3 regions of the Granulicella arctica genome follow, and region 3 is predicted to be linked to each of the others. Evidence: predicted binding sites of a transcription regulator. Region 3 holds the regulator's gene; each other region holds the start of a gene.

What was found. Region 3 encodes LexA, which represses DNA repair genes until DNA is damaged. Its sites were predicted from a motif close to CANTTCGCTTTTTATTCGC; they were not measured.
Region 1: the regulator LexA is predicted to act here: its motif matches at 5,069-5,087, upstream of OHL20_RS01340 (P-loop NTPase family protein).
Region 2: the regulator LexA is predicted to act here: its motif matches at 2,256-2,274, upstream of dinB (DNA polymerase IV).

The regions. Positions count from the first base shown of each region.
Region 1 is NZ_JAGTUT010000001.1:328,361-334,370, reverse strand. It holds gene OHL20_RS01350 (M14 family metallopeptidase) at 1-3,451, shown strand, start outside; gene OHL20_RS01345 (MFS transporter) at 3,473-4,723, shown strand; gene OHL20_RS01340 (P-loop NTPase family protein) at 5,092-6,010, shown strand, end outside.
Region 2 is NZ_JAGTUT010000001.1:285,635-291,644, forward strand. It holds gene OHL20_RS01180 (DNA polymerase Y family protein) at 1-1,020, opposite strand, end outside; gene OHL20_RS01185 (DNA recombination/repair protein RecA) at 1,024-2,151, opposite strand; gene dinB (DNA polymerase IV) at 2,303-3,430, shown strand; gene OHL20_RS01195 (ATP-binding protein) at 3,966-5,849, shown strand.
Region 3 is NZ_JAGTUT010000002.1:316,037-322,046, forward strand. It holds gene OHL20_RS21325 (response regulator transcription factor) at 1-606, opposite strand, end outside; gene lexA (transcriptional repressor LexA) at 868-1,473, shown strand; gene OHL20_RS21335 (M20/M25/M40 family metallo-hydrolase) at 1,636-2,670, opposite strand; gene OHL20_RS21340 (alpha/beta hydrolase) at 2,730-3,419, shown strand; gene OHL20_RS21345 (alpha/beta fold hydrolase) at 3,416-4,282, opposite strand; gene OHL20_RS21350 (GAF domain-containing sensor histidine kinase) at 4,661-6,010, shown strand, end outside.

The DNA of each region.
Region 1 (6,010 bases), on a different contig from region 3:
GATCCCTTCCGGCGTTGTGGCGAAGCTTTACGTGCCTGCGGGGGTGCGCGGGATTGCTGTTGCGAATCTTGCGGCTCGGTTGGGACTGGAGACCACCGGGATCAATCTTCCACTTGCGTTTCCGGATCCCGGGCTTACGACTTCGCAGATTCAAAGCGTGTCTGTATTGACGGAAGGATCTCCTGCTGCAGATCATCTCAAGGACTTGCTTACAGCTAAGAGTGGTACTGATCTGGACAAGCTTGTTCCGGGGAGCTTCCACAAGCCTGTGACTACATCGCAACTAACTCCGTTGGCTGCGGGTGATGGTGAGCTTCGGGTTGTCGAGCATGGCTTTGGCAAGTCGGATGCGGTGCTGATTCGTGGCGATGATGCGGGAGCGACGGCGGCGCTGGACTATGCCGCGAATCATGCACCCTATCTATGGGAACCGGGCAAACGGTTTACACCGCTTGAAGATGTGCGCGATGACATGCGCCAGTTTTTTGCGGAGCGTTCTACGGTTGGCCAGACCACGGCTGCGCTCTATCATCTCGATCAATGGAGTAAAGATCTGGTCAAGAATCATCCGGGCAAGCTGGCCAGCGTGACTGCGGAGATTGATGTAGACGAGGCTGACCCAGGGCTGAAGGCCTATGTGAAGAAGTGGCTGGGTCAGCAGGTGAGTGCCGAGAAGATTGAGGTGGTGACGAACAGTCTGCACGCGGGGATCAAATGCTGTGCGGCGGAACCGGCTCAGCACCTGCAGTCCGATCTTGTTCCGTTTCACCAGGCAGAGCCTACCTTTGCAGAAGACATTGTCCTGCCATGGGAAGGGAATCGGCTGATGGATGCAGTCGCCAAGGCTGCGGCGACGTTGCCTGCCGGTCAGCCGATTGTGGTGCAGGCAGGTGTAAGTGAAAGCCCGGAGCAGCGTTTGAAGTTGACTGCTAAGATTAGGGCCGCTCTGACGAAGGCGGGTGTTTCCAATGCGCAGGTCGAGGTGCTTTGCGCCTACAAGCAGGGATATAGCTGGCTGATGGATGACGTAGCTGTCGCGCTGGCGGGACAGCCTGTCGCGAAGCTGAAGGTTGAGTTTGCGGAGTACAAGGACCCGAAGCATACGTCGGCTATGCGCACGGAATCGCGATGGGTGCAGGAACTTTATCCTGTCGATGAGATGCTGGCGAAGACGCTTAATATTCCGCTCGCGAATGTGGAGCTTGCGCGGATCTCGGGTGATGCAGGGCCGACGTATCGTGTGCACGCATTCGCGGCGGATGGTCACGAGATACTTACACGCGATTTCAGCGTTCATATTGCGCCTCGTACGTATAGCAAAGAATTTAGTAACTACGAGCAAATTAATATTGAGACTGGATGGCTGTCGATCACGGCGGGCGGCAAGCCAGTAAGTGACGAGCCTCTTGCAACGGACACGGAACTATTCTGGGATCACTATCAGAACGAAACGCTGCCGCGCATCTTTGAGCTGGTACGAAAGCAGAATGAAGGCAAGCCGAAGATTGAGTTTCAACCGCTGTTCGATACGTTGCGCATCGATATGCATCTGAGCGAACCGGACTACAACTTGGGTCTCGACCAGGAGCGGATCTCGTCGCTGGAGTCGCTGCAGGAGGATGCGCTTTTTGCTACGCAGAACTCCTTCTACATGTTTGGTGACCTGATCTCGACTGGCTCGATGGACTATATGGGGCGCATACTTCCTGTCGCTCATAAGTCTGAAGAGGGCAAGGATGGGCATGTGCGGGTGGAGTTCTATGCAAAGGATGCGTCACGGCCACATGTGATGCTGGCGTGGCATGAAAAGGCCGACGATGCCGAAAAGCATCGTGAGCGTGACTTGCCGCTGATCGCGAATACGAACCCGCGTCTGGTGGGTCTGCGCCTGCATGCTGGTGCGGACGGGCTCGACTCGTTGACATGGCAGTTGCCGGTCGCGAGCAACGAGGACAAGTTCGAAGAGTGGCGAAAGCTTGTAACAGAGGAGCAACTAGAGCGGACGATTCTGTCGGCGGAGCAGGGAACTGCGCAGCTTGCGTGGCTTGATAAATTGCATGCTGCCGGTCTCTACAAAGATGCACTGGCCTACGCGCATCTGAAGCAGATGAAGGTCGAGTTCTTGTTGCCGCTTGAACTGCATCCGCCGGAGCATACCCGCCGCGAGGTGATTTTGGCGCAGGCAGCGGTTGCGGCGCCTGCGCACAGCAGGCCGCAGATTGCGCAGGTTACTCCTACTCCACTTAAGGCGGATAAGACGTATGTGCAGTGGGATCAACCGATTGACGATCATGAGAACGAGCACCTGATGGCGCGGCTCGCAACCTATCCGGGGGCTGATGTGTACTGGATGGGCCGGAGCTACCTTGGCAATAACATCTGGGCCGGCGACATCATGCTGCCTACGCCTTCGCAGCTTCGTTCGACGGCGAAGGAGACGACGTTGAAGGCGGCCATCATTTACTCCGGCAGACAGCATGCCAACGAGGTTTCGAGTACAAGTCACATTCAGCGGCTCGCGGAGGAACTTGTAACTGATCCGGAGCGGCGCAATGATTTGAAGAAGGTGAATGTCGTTGTGCATCCGATCACCAATCCCGATGGTGCGGAGCTTGCGATTGACCTAGCGGAGATCACTCCCGACAACATGCTTCATGCTGGCTATCATGCTTCGTTGACTGCAGACGTTGTGACGGCACAGTGGGATGAGGATCCTATCTATCCTGAGTCGCGGACGCGGCGCCAGCTATGGGAGGCCTGGTTGCCGGATGCGTTTCTTAACCCGCATGGCTATCCTTCGCATGAGTGGGTGCAGCCGTTCTCGGAGTATTCGGCCTGGGTAATTCAACGCAACCAGGCGGAGCTTGGACGTGCATGGTGGATTCCTCGTGGATGGTTTACGAGCCTGAACTATCTTGGGGACGAGGAGCATGAGCAGAGTAAGACGGTTACCTACGCGTTGCGCGACTACATTGTTGATGGGATGGTGAAGGCTCCCGGAGTTCTGGACCTGAGTACGCGCATGAATGCACGATACTTCCGCTTTGGACAGCAGTGGGATGATCGGGCGTTTCAGCAGCCAATCTATAAAGGCATTCGTGTCTACATGGCCGTTGCGGGAAGTACGCCTACTGCGAAATCCCAGGCCTTTCTGAGCCGCTTTCCTGATGTGACCTATGACGATGGGTATACCGAAGCTCCCGATGAGACGGCGCGCGGGCCGTATCTCCATCTTGTCGCCGGTGCAGGGCTCGCCTACGACCATGCTCATCTGAAGTACCTGGTTGATGGTAAGTTCAAGATCAAGCGCACGCAGAAGGAATTTTTCGATGGTGTGCAGTGGACGGTCACGCGGGATCGGCCTGTTCTGGTCGAGGCCCCGAAGGGTGTGGTGACGCCCGGCGCGACCATGGATTCGGCACCAGCGCCGGATGCGACGACGATGCACTAACGGCAGCCTGAAAGGAAGCTCATGTCCCTCGCAGCGACCGCTATCCCTACTCCAAGTAGCTTTTGGCAACTTGCTGCTCAGCCTGCCCGCCGTAATGCGCTTGTGGCGGCTTCGCTCGGATGGATGCTGGACAGCATGGACGTGATGCTTTACTCCATGGTGATTCCGGCTGCACAGAAGGATCTGCATATGTCGTCCGGCATTGCGGGCGGCATCATGTCGCTGACGCTGGTGGCTGCGGCTGCGGGGGGAATTTTCTTTGGGTTCGTCGCGGATCGGCTTGGGCGAACGCGGGCGCTTTCGATGAGCATCCTAATCTACTGTGTGTGTACGGGGTTGTGTGCGTTCGTCCATACCGTGCCGCAGCTTGCTATTTGCCGCATGTTGCTTGGGTTGGGGATGGGTGGTGAGTGGGCTGCTGGAGCGGCGCTTGTGGCGGAGACTTGGCCTGATGAGCATCGTGGCAAGGCTTTGGGTATCGTCCAAAGCTCGTGGGCTATTGGCTATGCGCTTGCGGCACTCGTGGTCGCGCTGGTGATGCCGCACTTTGGATGGCGTGCGGTGTTTCTTGTAGGTATGCTGCCTGCTCTTGTGACTGTGTGGATTCGCCGGAAGGTGAAAGAGCCGGATACATGGACGCCCGAGCCGAAAGAGAACAGCTCGTTTGGGCAGCTGTTTCGTGGATCACTGGGTTACAACATGCTGATCATCACGACGATGAATGCGGCGAGCTTGTTCGCGTGGTGGGGGCTGTTTTCCTGGGTGCCTGCGTTTCTTTCGATGCCGGTTTCAAAGGGTGGTCATGGGCTGAACATCGTGCATACGGCTAGTTGGACGATCCTGATGCAGGTAGGAACTTTTCTCGGCTACACGAGCTTCGGCTATCTTGCAGACCGCTTTGGACGCAAGCTGATCTATATTTCTTACCTGCTGATTGCGGCGTGTGTGGTTCCACTCTATGCGCTGGCTGTGGGGAGTATGGCGCTGCTGCTGCTGGGCCCGGTTATCGGATTTTTTGGATCGGGATACTTCAGCGGGTTCAGTGTGATTGCGAGCGAGGCTTTTCCGACTCCGCTACGAGGACGAGCTATGGGCTTTGCGTACAACCTCGGGCGCGTCGTGAGTGCTGCTGCGCCGTTCACAATTGGAAAATTTTCTGAGACGCACGGGATGGGCTCGGCGTTGGTTCTCACTTCGGCTGGATTTCTGGTGGCTGCGGCGACAGCATCCGGATTGCGTCGGCCGACTATTCAATGGCCTCAAGCCCCATAGTTAGCCCCAAAATCCCAAGGCCACTCCCCAAGTCAATAACGGCATGACGCAGCCTGTGGCCCTCCCGACCTCCACGCTCCAGTCTTTGATGGGCAAGATCAAAATCAATCAGAGATCTGCGCAAGCGGTGAGCTTACTAGCGGATACTGAGTATTTTATCGCTGACCTACAAGTTCACCGTTCTTACGGATCTCGAAGTTTTCATTTAGCTCATAAGACATCACGCAGCTTTATTAGCGCACCTGATTATTTTTTTTCATATCGCAAGTGGCACTGTTTCATAAGGTTACCTCTTAGATGCACTTATTTTTGTGCAACTGGAATTGTTAGGCCGGGAAACTTTAGGCGAATAATAGGCGAATATGCCTATGCGTTCCGCCTTCGCTGTACGTGCCGAAATCGAGTCAAACCTAGCAAACCGGATCCCTTCTGCGCTCACACCAGCGCCTTGTATCGTTCGGCCCGTCGCACCGACTTGTATCGGTGCGATCGATGAGTTGCTCAACGGTGGTCTGCCACTCGGGGCGATCACGGAGATCGTCGGTCCAGAGTGCTCAGGTGGTGTCTCTCTCGCTCTATCCTTCGTTGCCGGGACCACGCAGGCCGGCAAGGTATGTGCGTGGATCGATGTCTCCGACAGTTTGCACCCTGAGTCCGCTGTCGGGGCGGGCATTGAACCGACTCGACTCCTGTGGGTGCGTTGTGGAGTCCAGGCTGCGAGCCACACGCATGGGCAGCACGCCAGGCGCTTCGTTCTCTCAGATAAGTACCTGATACCGAAGCCGATCAAGCAAGGCTTGCATGGTGGAGGGTTCGGTTCTCATCCACGCGGTGAGGTAAAGGGACTTTCGGAGGCTGTAAGCGGATTGCTGCATCGTGCAGAGACGATCAACCCACGATGTGCTGAGCCGATACGGCGGGTAAGAACCGAGCGAGAGGCGTTTGAACCTCCCCCATTCTTAGCACCGAATAGGCCGCCAGTCGCTCCTGCTAAGCCGTGGGGTCGGATCGAACAAGCTCTCAAAGTGACCGATCTCATTCTGCAAGGTGGGGGCTTCAGTGTCATCGTCCTTGATATGGGCAGCATTGCGCCCGAGTATGTCTCGCGTGTGCCCTTGGCAACGTGGTTCCGTTATAGAGCTGCTGCTGAGCAGAGCCAGGCAAGCATTCTGCTGCTTACCCAACACCCCGCCGCGAAGAGTAGTGCTGGTCTGGTCCTCCGTATGCACTCCGGCGACCGGCTCCAGAGTGACAGGACCGTCTTCACTGGTATTCGCCATCGCGTTG
Region 2 (6,010 bases), on a different contig from region 3:
GAGCGTCACGCCAAGGATGGCCGCCGACGGCGGGTGGCTTTGCAAGTCCAGATTGAGCAGCTTGAGCAACAAGTCGCGGTTCTGCGTAGCGATTGCGGGACGGATGTGCCGCTCGTAGGCTGGGGCTTTCTCCAGTTGCAAGCCAAGGGTCAGACTTCTCAGCGCATAGGCACGTTCGATGGCGCGGCGCATGATGCGTTCCAACATCGGCGAGGCGACAAAGAGCAGCGAGTCCAGTAGGACGAGCGGCGTATCGAGTGTCACGGTCTCGGAGAGAACAAGATCTGCCTCTTCCGGTACAAGCAGATGATCTTCTGTGCCACGAGCGAGACGCTGCAGGCGTCTCGCTTGCTGTCCGATGCGACTGATGAGCGAAGTCTCGGGGAGTGCCGCAAGCTCTCCAAGCGTCCGCACTCCCCACCTGCCAAACACAGTCAAAGTGGCTTCATCGCAGCGGAGCAATGAGATGGGCAGTGGAGCAAGCCTCTTTGCCAGTTCGTTTGTCTGGACGCAAATCACTCCAGTATGCGAACGAGCGAGTAGCAGACTTGCTTCCGCGTTCGAGCAAGTGGCTACGCTGCAAGGAAAACTTGCCGCATCAAACTCACACTTCAGCTTTCGGGCGTACTGTTCTGCGGTGCCGAACAATGTCTCGGTGCCAGTGCGATCTATCAGGAGCGAGACAGATAACGAATGGGCCTGAGCGTAGCTGTTGAGCGGTCCTGACAGAGCTTCAATTCGTGGGGAGAACCGCTCGGCGATCTCCAACACGTCCTCAAACGATATGGTCTCTTCCGCGATAGAACGATTACGGAAGATTAATGATCCAATGGCCTCGGCCTGAACCTTGCTCATGCCGCGCGAGACGCCTTGGTTTCTCGCTGAGCGATTGATGGAGACAACACGCTGGAGTGGCGTCATGCCCTCGGTTACGGCGAGGGCATGGGAGCGGGCGGCGGCATCCGATCGCAGCCATGCAACGACAGGAAACTCCGGGATGTGGATCGCGGCATATTCCATCGGCTATCTCCCCGCCGCGCGCATCCACGGCGCGGTCGAACTCCACTCGACCGCTCGGCCCGGTGCTTTTTCACCGTAAGGATTCGCTACACGCTGGCGAATGACTTCCGCTGTGTGGATCATGCTGCTGAGGACATGGGTTGATTCGTTTGCAGCTATGCGGGGGGAACAGTCGAGCACGCACTTTGCGCTCGATCTGGCACACGGCTCCTGCGTCAGGAGGAGCAGGATGGCATCGCCCTCCTGCGCGGCGCGGCTGAACCGATACCAGGTCGCTGACGGGATACGAAGTGCTTGCTCTGGGGTGACGGAGACGAGGTCAAGCACTACGACCCGAAAGCCTCCAGCCTGAAGAATCTGGTCCGCTGTCCGGAGAGCCTTATCCAACTTGCTCCACGGTTTGGTCTCACGTTTCAACCCGCCCTGTACGACTGCGGGTAATTGGGCGCGTTCGCGGGCATCGTCCGCAGCTCTGCGGTCGATCTGCCGTAAAGGATCAGACGCATCGGCACGGCGGGCGTTGAAATGCTCGAACGCGATTTGCTCCTCCGAGGCGGCCGCGAGGCTAAGATTTTGGTTTGGAAAGCCCGGGGTTCCTTCCATCTTCTTGAGCCGCGTCTCTGCCTTCTGAATAAGCATCTTCTCTAATGCCCGATCGATGCCCTTCGTCTCGGTGCGTGGGTGTCGGATACCGTGATGCTGGGTCGATCTATCTCCCACATCATCTCGCTTAGGCATGACGGATTGGCTGGGTTGGGCAGAGCTTGCTCGCGCCTCCTGCCCGTCCGAAAAGCGCACCCAGAGGAGATTCGTGAGTCGCACTCCGGCGGCGGCGGCGCTTCTCGGGTCAAGGCTGTCACTCACGTCGATGTAGGCGCAGGCGGAATCGACCGTCGCTTCACTCAGAACAGAAAAAGCAAGCGATGTCCTGCCGGCCGAGGCAGGACCGGTAAATTCGCAGATGCCACCGATGGGCAATCCGCCGTCGAGTAGGGCGCTTACAGACTCATTGCTGATAGGGAGAAGCCGGGGAGCTTGCACAGCCTGAGGCGATAAGGCGGCGGGAATTCGAGACGCAAGGCTGCTCTCGATCTCCTGCCGTAGAGCCGCGCTTCGTGATTGCAGTGCCATTGCGTTTTCGCCTTTTGTTCTCTTACGAAATCTCAGCATACTCCGCGCTTCCGGGTGGAAGTCAACCTTGCACAATCCATAGTGCAGTCATAAGTTTCTCTAGGTTCTTCGCCTTATCTTCGCTTACAATTCCGAGAGGAGCGTCTCTAGAGTGCCGAGCCAGAATCCACTCATTCCGCTATCTGTGAACGGCGCTCCGACACCACGCAAAATCGTGCATATCGACATGGACGCGTTCTATGCGTCCGTTGAACAGAGAGACAATCCAGACTTGCGGGGGAGGCCGGTCGTTGTTGCATGGCGAGGCAATCGCTCGGTTGTGTGCGCCGCTTCCTACGAAGCGCGTCGTTTTGGAGTACGATCCGCGATGCCCGCGCTTACGGCAGAGCGTCTTTGCCCCGGAGCGGTCTTCATCCCGCCTGACTTCGTCCGCTACAAAGAAGCCTCACGAGCTATCCGGGGAATTTTCGAACGCCATACAGATTTGATCGAGCCCCTCTCTCTCGACGAGGCGTATCTGGACGTGACGGAAAACAAAACAGGCTTGCCCACTGCAACCCTCGTGGCTAAGACGATTCGGCAGCAGATACGTGCAGAGCTCAATCTAGTCGCGTCTGCCGGCGTCGCGCCCAACAAGTTTCTGGCGAAGATCGCTTCTGACTGGAAGAAGCCGGACGGGCTATTTGTTATTCAACCCCACGAAGCACAAAGCTTTTTACAGCCGTTGACCGTAGGGCGGATACCAGGAGTTGGACAAGTCACCGAGTCTCGAATGAAGGCTGTCGGCATCGCCACCATCAGCGATTTGTTCAATCTCGACTTGGCGCAGTTGGAGGCTCACTTTGGACGCTACGGGATTCGGCTCCATCAGCTCGCCCGTGGGATCGACCATAATCCGGTCGTGCCAAATCGAGCAAGCAAGTCGATATCTGCAGAAGACACCTTCGAGCGTGACATTCCGCTTGCTGAAACGGAACTTTTGATCCGTCGCCTCGCAGAGAAGGTTTGGAGGGGTTCAAGCGAAAATGCGCGGTGCGCAAGGACAGTCGTTCTCAAGCTAAAGACGAGAGAGTTTGCCACGATCACCCGCAGCTTAACTCCTCTGTCTCCACCCTGCTCTTGCAACGAACTAACTGCCATCGCCCTCTCTCTACGAGAGCGAGTTGAGTTTGGACCGCATCAGCTATTTCGTTTGGTTGGAGTGGGTCTGAGCAACTTTCAGCTCGAAGATATACCGCCAACGCCAGCCCACCTTGACAATATCCATCAGCCCAACTGACGCGAAAGGCGTCTGTCGGTGACAGTCGACCATACCTGCCGACCTATGGCACTATCGGAAGGCCTTTTTCAAGGCGTAATGCAGGGATGATCTCGCTAAATCGCGAAAGGGCGGGGGCTCAGGTATTCTGTGATGACCATTTTGGGCGTTGGGGGAACGCAGCACTCTCAGCCTTCAACACTCTGAAAACATGAATCATGCCACTCTTACTCCGGTCTGTTTGAGTGCTTTGGAGATCATCAAATAGATGACGACGGCAGATGACACACAAGAAAAGCACCTGAAAGCGCTGCTGATGCGCGGAAATGGGGAAATGGCCTGCCGGATGCGCGAGATCGACTGGGCGGAACTCCCCGCCGGTCCCGTCTCAGCGTGGCCAGAGGAGTTGCGAAATGCAGTGAGCCTTTGTCTTGCGAGTCGGCATGCCATCGAGATTTGGTGGGGGCCAGAATATCTGCGTTTCTACAACGACGCCTATCGACCCTTCCTTGGTTCCGCAAAGCATCCCCAGTTTATTGGTCGTCCAGGACAAGAGATGTGGGCTGAGATCTGGGATGTGGTCGAACCTCTTCTTCGCTCCGTTCGAGAGAGCCAAGAAGCGATCTATCGTGACGACCTCCAACTCTTCGTGAGCCGGAACGGATTCGTCGAGGAGGCCTACTTCTCGTTTTCGTACGGCCCAATCTTCCGTCAAGGTGAAGTCGCCGGAATTTTTAGTCCATGCACGGAGACTACAGCTTACGTTCTTCAACGCAGACGGCTGGCTTTGCTCCGGAAGATTGCCGCCATACCAATTTCGGAAAGCATCGAAGAAGCCGCAATTCAGTGTGTTCGCGTTCTTTCCGAAGACGCCCATGATGTCTCATTTGCGGCTCTTTACCTTTGTGCGTCTGACGGGGGTCGCGCACAATTCGTAGCGCAAACGGGACTAGGAGACTTTGCAAGACTGGCGGAAGTTGTAAGCGTGGAGGATATGTCTGCACCGGGTGGATTCGCGGAGCCCCTTCGTGGCATACTCCGGGATCACCAAGCCGTCATACTCGATGATCTGCAAGAAACGGTCGGGCCAATCACGGGAGGCGTCTGGCAGGATCCGCAGAAGAGTGCGCTTCTGTTGCCATTGCGCGGTCTGAACGATAGCGCACTGTCTGGTGTTCTTGTCGCGGGCATCAGCCCCCGACTTCCATACAACGAAGAATATCGTGTCTTTCTCGATCTTTTGGCGGAACAAATCTCAAATGTGCTTCTTCGAACATCTTCTTTCCTGGAAGAACGCAGACGGTCAGACCTGTTTTCCTCCATGTTCAAGAGTGCACCGGCCTTCATCGCTATCCTGCGCGGGCCTGAGCACGTTTTCCAGTTCACAAATGCGCCTTATACGCAGCTAATTGGAAACCGCGATGTGATCGGCCTGCCTGTCATACGTGCGCTGCCAGAAGTCCGTGAGCAAGGGTTTGTGGATCTACTCGATAGAGTATTCCGCTCAGGGACGCCTTATCGCGGCGATAGCGTCAAGGTCGAACTACAACGTGGTGAAGGTGGTGCATTTGAAAGCCGGTACATCACTTTCGTGTATCAACCTACCTATGACGCTAGCGAGAACGTAGATGGCATCTTCGTTCTCGGGATGGACGTGAGTGAAACCGTCGCTGCTCACGAGGCGTTGCGAAAATCTGAGAAACTCAGCGCGGCCGGCCGACTCGCGGCGACCATCGCGCATGAGGTAAACAACCCTCTTGAAGCGCTGACAAACCTTCTCTACCTCGTCCGCGATGGCGTCAGCTCTGAAGGCGCGACTTATCTTTCGATGGCTGAAGACGAACTAACGCGCATAGCGCACATTACGAAGCAGACATTGGCGTTCTACCGGGAATCGACAGCGCCGCTCCTTTTCGACGTTAGTAATACCGTCGATTCGGTCGTCGTTTTCTACCGCAAGCAGGCGCAACGCAATGGTGTCGAGTTGCGAACCGAATTACAGCCTGAATGCAATGTCTTCGCCATTGAGGGCGAGCTGAAACAGGTTCTTTCCAATCTGATTGCTAATTCTCTCGATGCGCTCAGTGGGCGAACAGGAAGCATCACGATTTGGACGAGAACGCGAAATGGCTGCGTTCACATGGCAATTTCAGACAACGGAACAGGTATCCCCTCCAATGTTCTGAGCAAAATCTGGGAGCCCTTTTTTACGACGAAGGCGACTGTCGGAACGGGGCTAGGTTTATGGGTGACTCGCGAGATCATTGAAAAGCATCGTGGTTCATTGCGCGTACGAACGAGCACTTCAGGATGCAGACACGGTACGACTTTTTCAATCATCTTTCCTTACGAGGACAAGCGTCACGGCGATAGCTTATCAAGCTTAGAAGACATTTGTGCAAGTGTCTCGACTGACGGCAACCGCGTTTATGAGGACTAATCGTCCGCGACGTCTAGAGGAGTGCATCGGCCTGTTGTAGCGAAGAGATTCCGGCAGCTTCAGCTGTAGCCCAAAAGCCGAGCTCGTTGCAGCAACTTTTTATGCTGCATGTCGGGTTTGTACTAGGCTCGACTCTCGCCGCGAGACTACGGTCTCCCTAT
Region 3 (6,010 bases):
ACCAAGCTTCTTTCGGAGATAGTTCACGTACACATCCACCACATTCGTCCCCGCATCCGGGGCCATCTGCCACACGTCCCGGAGCAACTCCCCACGTGAGCAGCACTGGCCTTTCCGCGCCAGCAGAAACTCCAACAGGGAGAACTCCTTACCCGTTAGCTCCACCGCTCGCGCGCCACGCATTACCTTGCGCGTCATCCGGTTCAACTCCACATTGCCGTGTCGCAGCACAGGATCGGCAAACTGTTCCCGCCGTCGCAGCAGCGCCTTACACCGTGCTCGTAACTCGTGAAAACTGAACGGCTTTAACAGGCAATCATCCGCCCCCAGATCCAGACACTTCACCTTCTCCTCGACTCCGCTGCGCCCCGTCAGCACCAGAACCGCCGTCCGCTTGCATCGCGACCGAAGCTCTGTCAGCACCTCGACCCCATCCCGTCGCGGCAGCCCGAGGTCCAGAATCACAAGGTCGAATTGTGACGATTCGAGAGTGGCCACAGCCGCCTCTCCATCTCCTACCCATTCAATCTGGTGTCCCTCTAGTTGCAGTCCCCGTTGCAGAAATAACCCTAAGGCAGCATCATCTTCAACAATCAAAACCCGCATGCGTATGTCCCTCGATAGTTTGCTAAAACAACCTTCTTTTCCACACTTCCACAGAACACCTCAGTTACCGTCTTGGGTGTTGCTTTATTACCTTGGTGCTTCAAGGCGCGATCTGCAACAGGATTCGTGCAAACTGAACTACGCTTCCATCCCAAAAGAGGAATGACAGGTCGGATTAACTACGCAGGCTCATGTCGCTAAATCTCGCGTTGTGCAACAACAAACATTTCCACTTCGCTTTTTATTCGCTACAATCACGCCATGGCTATCACGCGGCGGCAAAAAGAGGTCATGGACTTTCTCTCCGGCTTCACGACCAAAAACGGCTACTCCCCTTCGTATGAAGAGATTGCCCAGGGACTTAACCTCAGCTCCCTTGCCACCGTGCACAAGCACGTCACCAACCTCCAGAACAAGGGTCTATTACAGCGCGCTCATAATCGCAGCCGCTCGATCGACGTTCTGCCCGCCCGTTCCAGCAAAAAGGGCTTTGATCGCCTGCCGTTACTCGGTCGCATCGCCGCCGGTAAACCCGTTGAGGCCATCGAGACCGCTGAGACCATCTCCCTTGGAGACATCATTGGCAATCGCGAGGTCTTCGCTTTGGAGGTCCGGGGCGATTCCATGCGCGACGAGCACATCGTCAACGGTGACTATGTTCTGGTCGAGCGCACCAGCACCGCACGCGAAGGTGAGATCATCGTCGCCCTCATCGACGGAGCCGATGCCACCCTCAAGCGCTTCTACCGAGAAGGTGCCATGATCCGCCTCCAACCCTCCAACAAGGAGATGGCGCCGATCTATGCTCCCGCTGCCACGGTCAACATTCAGGGCAAGGTCCTGGGCGTCTTGCGCAAGTACGCCTGAGCCCCATTCCTCTGAATATAAAGTAGCCTGTTTGACAAACAGAGGCCCAATTAGACCCCTCTAATCGCCGTGACACGGTCGATCAAGCGCGCAGGTCCACTTGCGGTCCAGACCTAAGTCCAATGTTTTGACGACTTTGGACTTTTGAAAAAACTCTAAGGTCTAGTCCACAAGACTTGTGGCCAGCCCGACATACAAGTCCACACACTCCAGCAACTCCCGCTTGCTGATCCGCTCATCCGGCGTATGCGCTACATGGATGCTTCCCGGCCCAAGCAGAAACGGCTCCCCCCAGTTCGTCAGCGTCGGAATGTCGGTAGCGAACTTGGCCACCATCGTCGGCAAATCACCTACTCTCCGCATCCGCACAAAGCTGAGATCCAGCGAGAAGGTAACCTCGACCCGGTTGCGAACAGCCTTTAAAATCAGATCCTTGACGTCCGAAGAAGGTCCAACAGTTCGAATCAACAGATGAGCTTCAGCCTTGTCCGCGATCACATTCGGCGCTCGACCACCCGAAATCAGCCCAATATTGACAGTCGAAGGGCCAATCTCAGGCTCAACCGGAAGGTCCAGCGCCATGATGTCGTGCAGCGACGCAAGCAGCTTGTCGATAGCCGAGTCGCCCAGCTCCGGATAGGCCGAGTGGGCCATCTTTCCGCTGGCCCGCAGCTCAACCCGCAAAGCGCCCTTGGTCGCCAGGGCCAGTCGATTGTCCGTCGGCTCACCGTTGATCAGGAACCGCGCACCCTTCGGAGTCGTGTTCGCCGCAAGTGCCCCAGCCGAATCCCGCTCTTCCCCAACCACGAACAGCAGCCCAACCTTCACGCCCGCTTCCCGCAACCGATCCGCCGCCGCAACCTGGGCCGCGATGATCCCCTTCGCATCACACGTTCCGCGTCCATACAGAAACTCATCGTCTTCAGTACACCCAAAGAATGGAGGAACCGTATCCATGTGCGTCGACAGCACAACATCCGGGGTGATTCCAGGCAGAGCAGCATAGAGATTGAACCGTTCCCCTTCGCCTCCGCCCGGCGTCAATGCAAGCTCAGGCTGCGAAACCGCCTGCCGCTCTACTGCATACTTCTGCTTTGTCAGATACTCATACAGAAATGCACCAGCCAATCCTTCGTGATACGTCGTCGAGTCGATGTCGACAAGCTGTTTCGTGAGCGCAATCGGGTCGATAGCCATGGAACTTCAGAATACCCGACAAGCATTACAGCCACGCTTCCGCGGTTAGACTCAAAGAGATGAGCCCTACCGAAACCGCTTCCCAGATCCGCTCGATCGATAACCTCTACGGTCCAGACGGCAAACTCGAAGCCGTCCTCAACACCGGTAGCGAAGATGCGCCCTACGCCGCAATGGTCTGTCATCCCTATCCACCAGCAGGTGGGACGATGCATAACAAGGTCGTCTACAACGCCATGAAGGTCTTCTCCAGCTTTGGCCTTCCCGTTCTGCGCTTCAATTTCCGCGGAGTTGGCCTCAGCGAAGGCACCTTCGACAACGGTCATGGTGAGCAGAACGACGTTCGCGCCGCTCTAAGCTGGCTCGAGCACAATCTCAAGCTCCCCATCATCTTCGCCGGATTCTCGTTCGGCTCCCACGTCGGTCTGCGCGCCTGCTGTGGCGATGTACGCGTGAAAGGTCTGATCGGCCTGGGCCTTCCCGTTCGCGCCGAGCATCGCGATTATACCTACGGCTTCCTGCCCAAGTGCGTCGAACCCAAGCTCTTCCTCAGCGGCGATCACGATGAGTTCGGTCCGCGTGACGTGATGGAAGAGGTCCTCGAAACCGCACCTGATCCCAAACATATGGTCTGGATCGAAGGCGCAGACCATTTCTTTCAGGGAGTTCCAGGTTCACCAGCAGCAAAGCTCGACGTCATGCGTCACGAGATGCAGACCTGGCTTCAGAAGCAATTCCAACTCAGCTAGGCTGCTCGGTGACTCGCAGGCATTAGCATCACCGAACTTCCGTCGGCGAGCCAATCACGCATCGCCCGATTGCACTCATCCGGCATCTCCGCAAAAGCGATGTGACCAACTCCCGGAAACACCAGCAGCTTCGAGCGCATCAGGATCTCCTGCAGCCTGTGAGCTGAAGGAAGACCGACCGTCCGATCAAGATCACCCCAGATCAACAAGGTTGGTTTCTCTGCCAGACCACCAAGCACAAGCCGTAACGCACGCATATCGTCAAACCAGCTCCGCAGAATCGCGAGAATATGATCCATCGTCCCGGGAATCTTGAGGCCTGTGATGTAGCCCTCGAGCGTTCCGTCGACAACCCGCGAAGGATCGCCGTACATCCGGCTCAGAGCGGTAGCTTTCAGGCGTCTCGGCAGCATCGGAACCTGTCGCGCAAACCAGCGCCCGATTGGCTTCTGGTAGAAGCGGATGAGCTGATGTCCGAAGTCGCAGAAAGGATTTGCCGGGGCAAAGAGGATCAGCTTTCGAACCCTCTCTGGATGCCGAGCGGCCAGCATCATTGCAACCGCGCCGCCGTGAGAATGTCCGGATACGTCAGCCTGTGCAATCCCAAGCGCATCCATCAATCCTGCCAAGCCGTCCGCGGTAGCCTCAAGCCCTGCATCAAGTCCAGCCACTCGCTCCGATTCACCCATATTGAAGAGGTCGACCGCATAGACCGTCGCATGTTGCGCCAGGAAGTTGATATTCTGCTGCCAGTTGCGAGCCGAACCCACAAGACCATGAAGCAGCAGCAGCGGCGCTCCCTCACCCGAACGTTGCAGGTGAACACGCATTCCATTGGTCGATACGAACAGATCCTCAATCACAATTGTTCCTGCTACTGCTGCAGTTGCAGCTGCTTCCTATCTCGATGTGGGGAATCTCAGGTCGCGATTGTTGTGCGTCGTCTGACGAGTCAGACTCAATGTTACAGGAATATTAACAGCACTGCTATATCCATCAATAGGCTCGACGGTGAATGACTTCGCGGGTTTCCGATTTAGTCCCCCGGCCGAGGTAAACCGAACTAAAATCAGTGCAGTGCCGTATCACTCGCTATACCAACTGCGTACAGGGTCAACATTCTTTTTTTCAGCACTGGCTATGAAAATCAGTAGCAGGTGCCATGTTCTCACCCAACTTCGTGCAGAGTGGGCAGGCGAATTGGGTTGGAACGACGCTTGCTACACAAGACATACAGCCATATGAGGAACGCTTTTCAAACTCGCATTCTCGCCGTCGGCCTTGCATTGGCGACCTTAGCGGTTTGCTTGTTGGCGAGCTTCAATCTGGTGCAGGAGAACAGCTTCGATTCCCCAACTGATGGCATTTGGTGGGTCGAAGCGCAGGGTGGATTGCGCGCGGAGCGGGTTCCAGCAGACTCTCCCGGAAGTCGCGCAGGCATTCGTCCTGGAGATATTCTCGAGGCTGTAAATAGCCACGCTACGCCGCGCCTGGCACCGTTCGAGCGAGCCATTTATAGCACTGGCATCTGGGCGCGCGCCAGCTATGCCATCCATCGGCCGATGACCGCCGCCCGGGGTGATCTCGCACCGAAACTCGACATAAACGTCATCCTCGAACCAGTCGATAAAAGCAATCTGCAAGTTTCTCGCCTGATCGCTCTCGTTTACCTGTCTATCGGTCTTTACGTGCTCTTCCGACGGTGGACTGCGCCAAAATCCACTCATTTCTTTGTTTTTTGCCTAACCTCTTTCGTTTTGTACGCTTTTAAGTACACCGCAAAGTTTGACATCCTCGATTGGACTATCTACTGGTCAAACATCATCGCCACAGCGCTCCAGCCGGCGCTCTTCCTTCACTTCGCAGTCAGCTTCTCGGATAACTTCACCAGTCGTCGACGAAGTGCCGGGCGCCGACGTCTCCTGACCCCGCTCATCTATCTACCCGGGCTCATTCTTGTCGCCCTACAGTACACCGCGGTCGAGTTCTGGTCAGCAACTGAGCTTCTCAAGCATCGCCTCGATCAGACCGCTTACGCATATCTGGCTGTCTACTACGTCGCAGCTGCAGTCGTTTTCACCTTCCGTTATCGCTCAGCGGAGTCGGCCCTGGAGCGTCAGCAACTGAAATGGCTGACCCGCGGCACGCTCCTCGCCGTTATTCCCTTCACCGTGCTCTACGTCCTGCCGTATGTCTTTGACATGGCGGTTCCGACGCTCGTGACGAAGTTCGCCGGACTCTCTCTCGTCTTTCTTCCTCTTACCTTCAGTTGGGCGATCGTTCGATATCGACTGATGGACGTGGATCTGATCTTCAAGCGCGGTGTGACGTACACCCTCGCCACAGCTGCCCTGGTCGGCCTCTATTTCGGAGCGGTCGCGGTTACGGCCGAGATGGTACACACTCGCCTTCCTAGCCTGAAGATCTATGGCCTGCTCGCCGCAATCGTCGTTACCGGGCTTGTCTTTGACCCTTTGAAGCGTGCTATCCAGGGCAGGGTCGACCGCGTATTCGATCAAAAGCGTTTCGACTATCGCGAGACACTCATCAATTTTGGCCGAAGCCTCAACTCGCAGACCGATCTTCGTGCT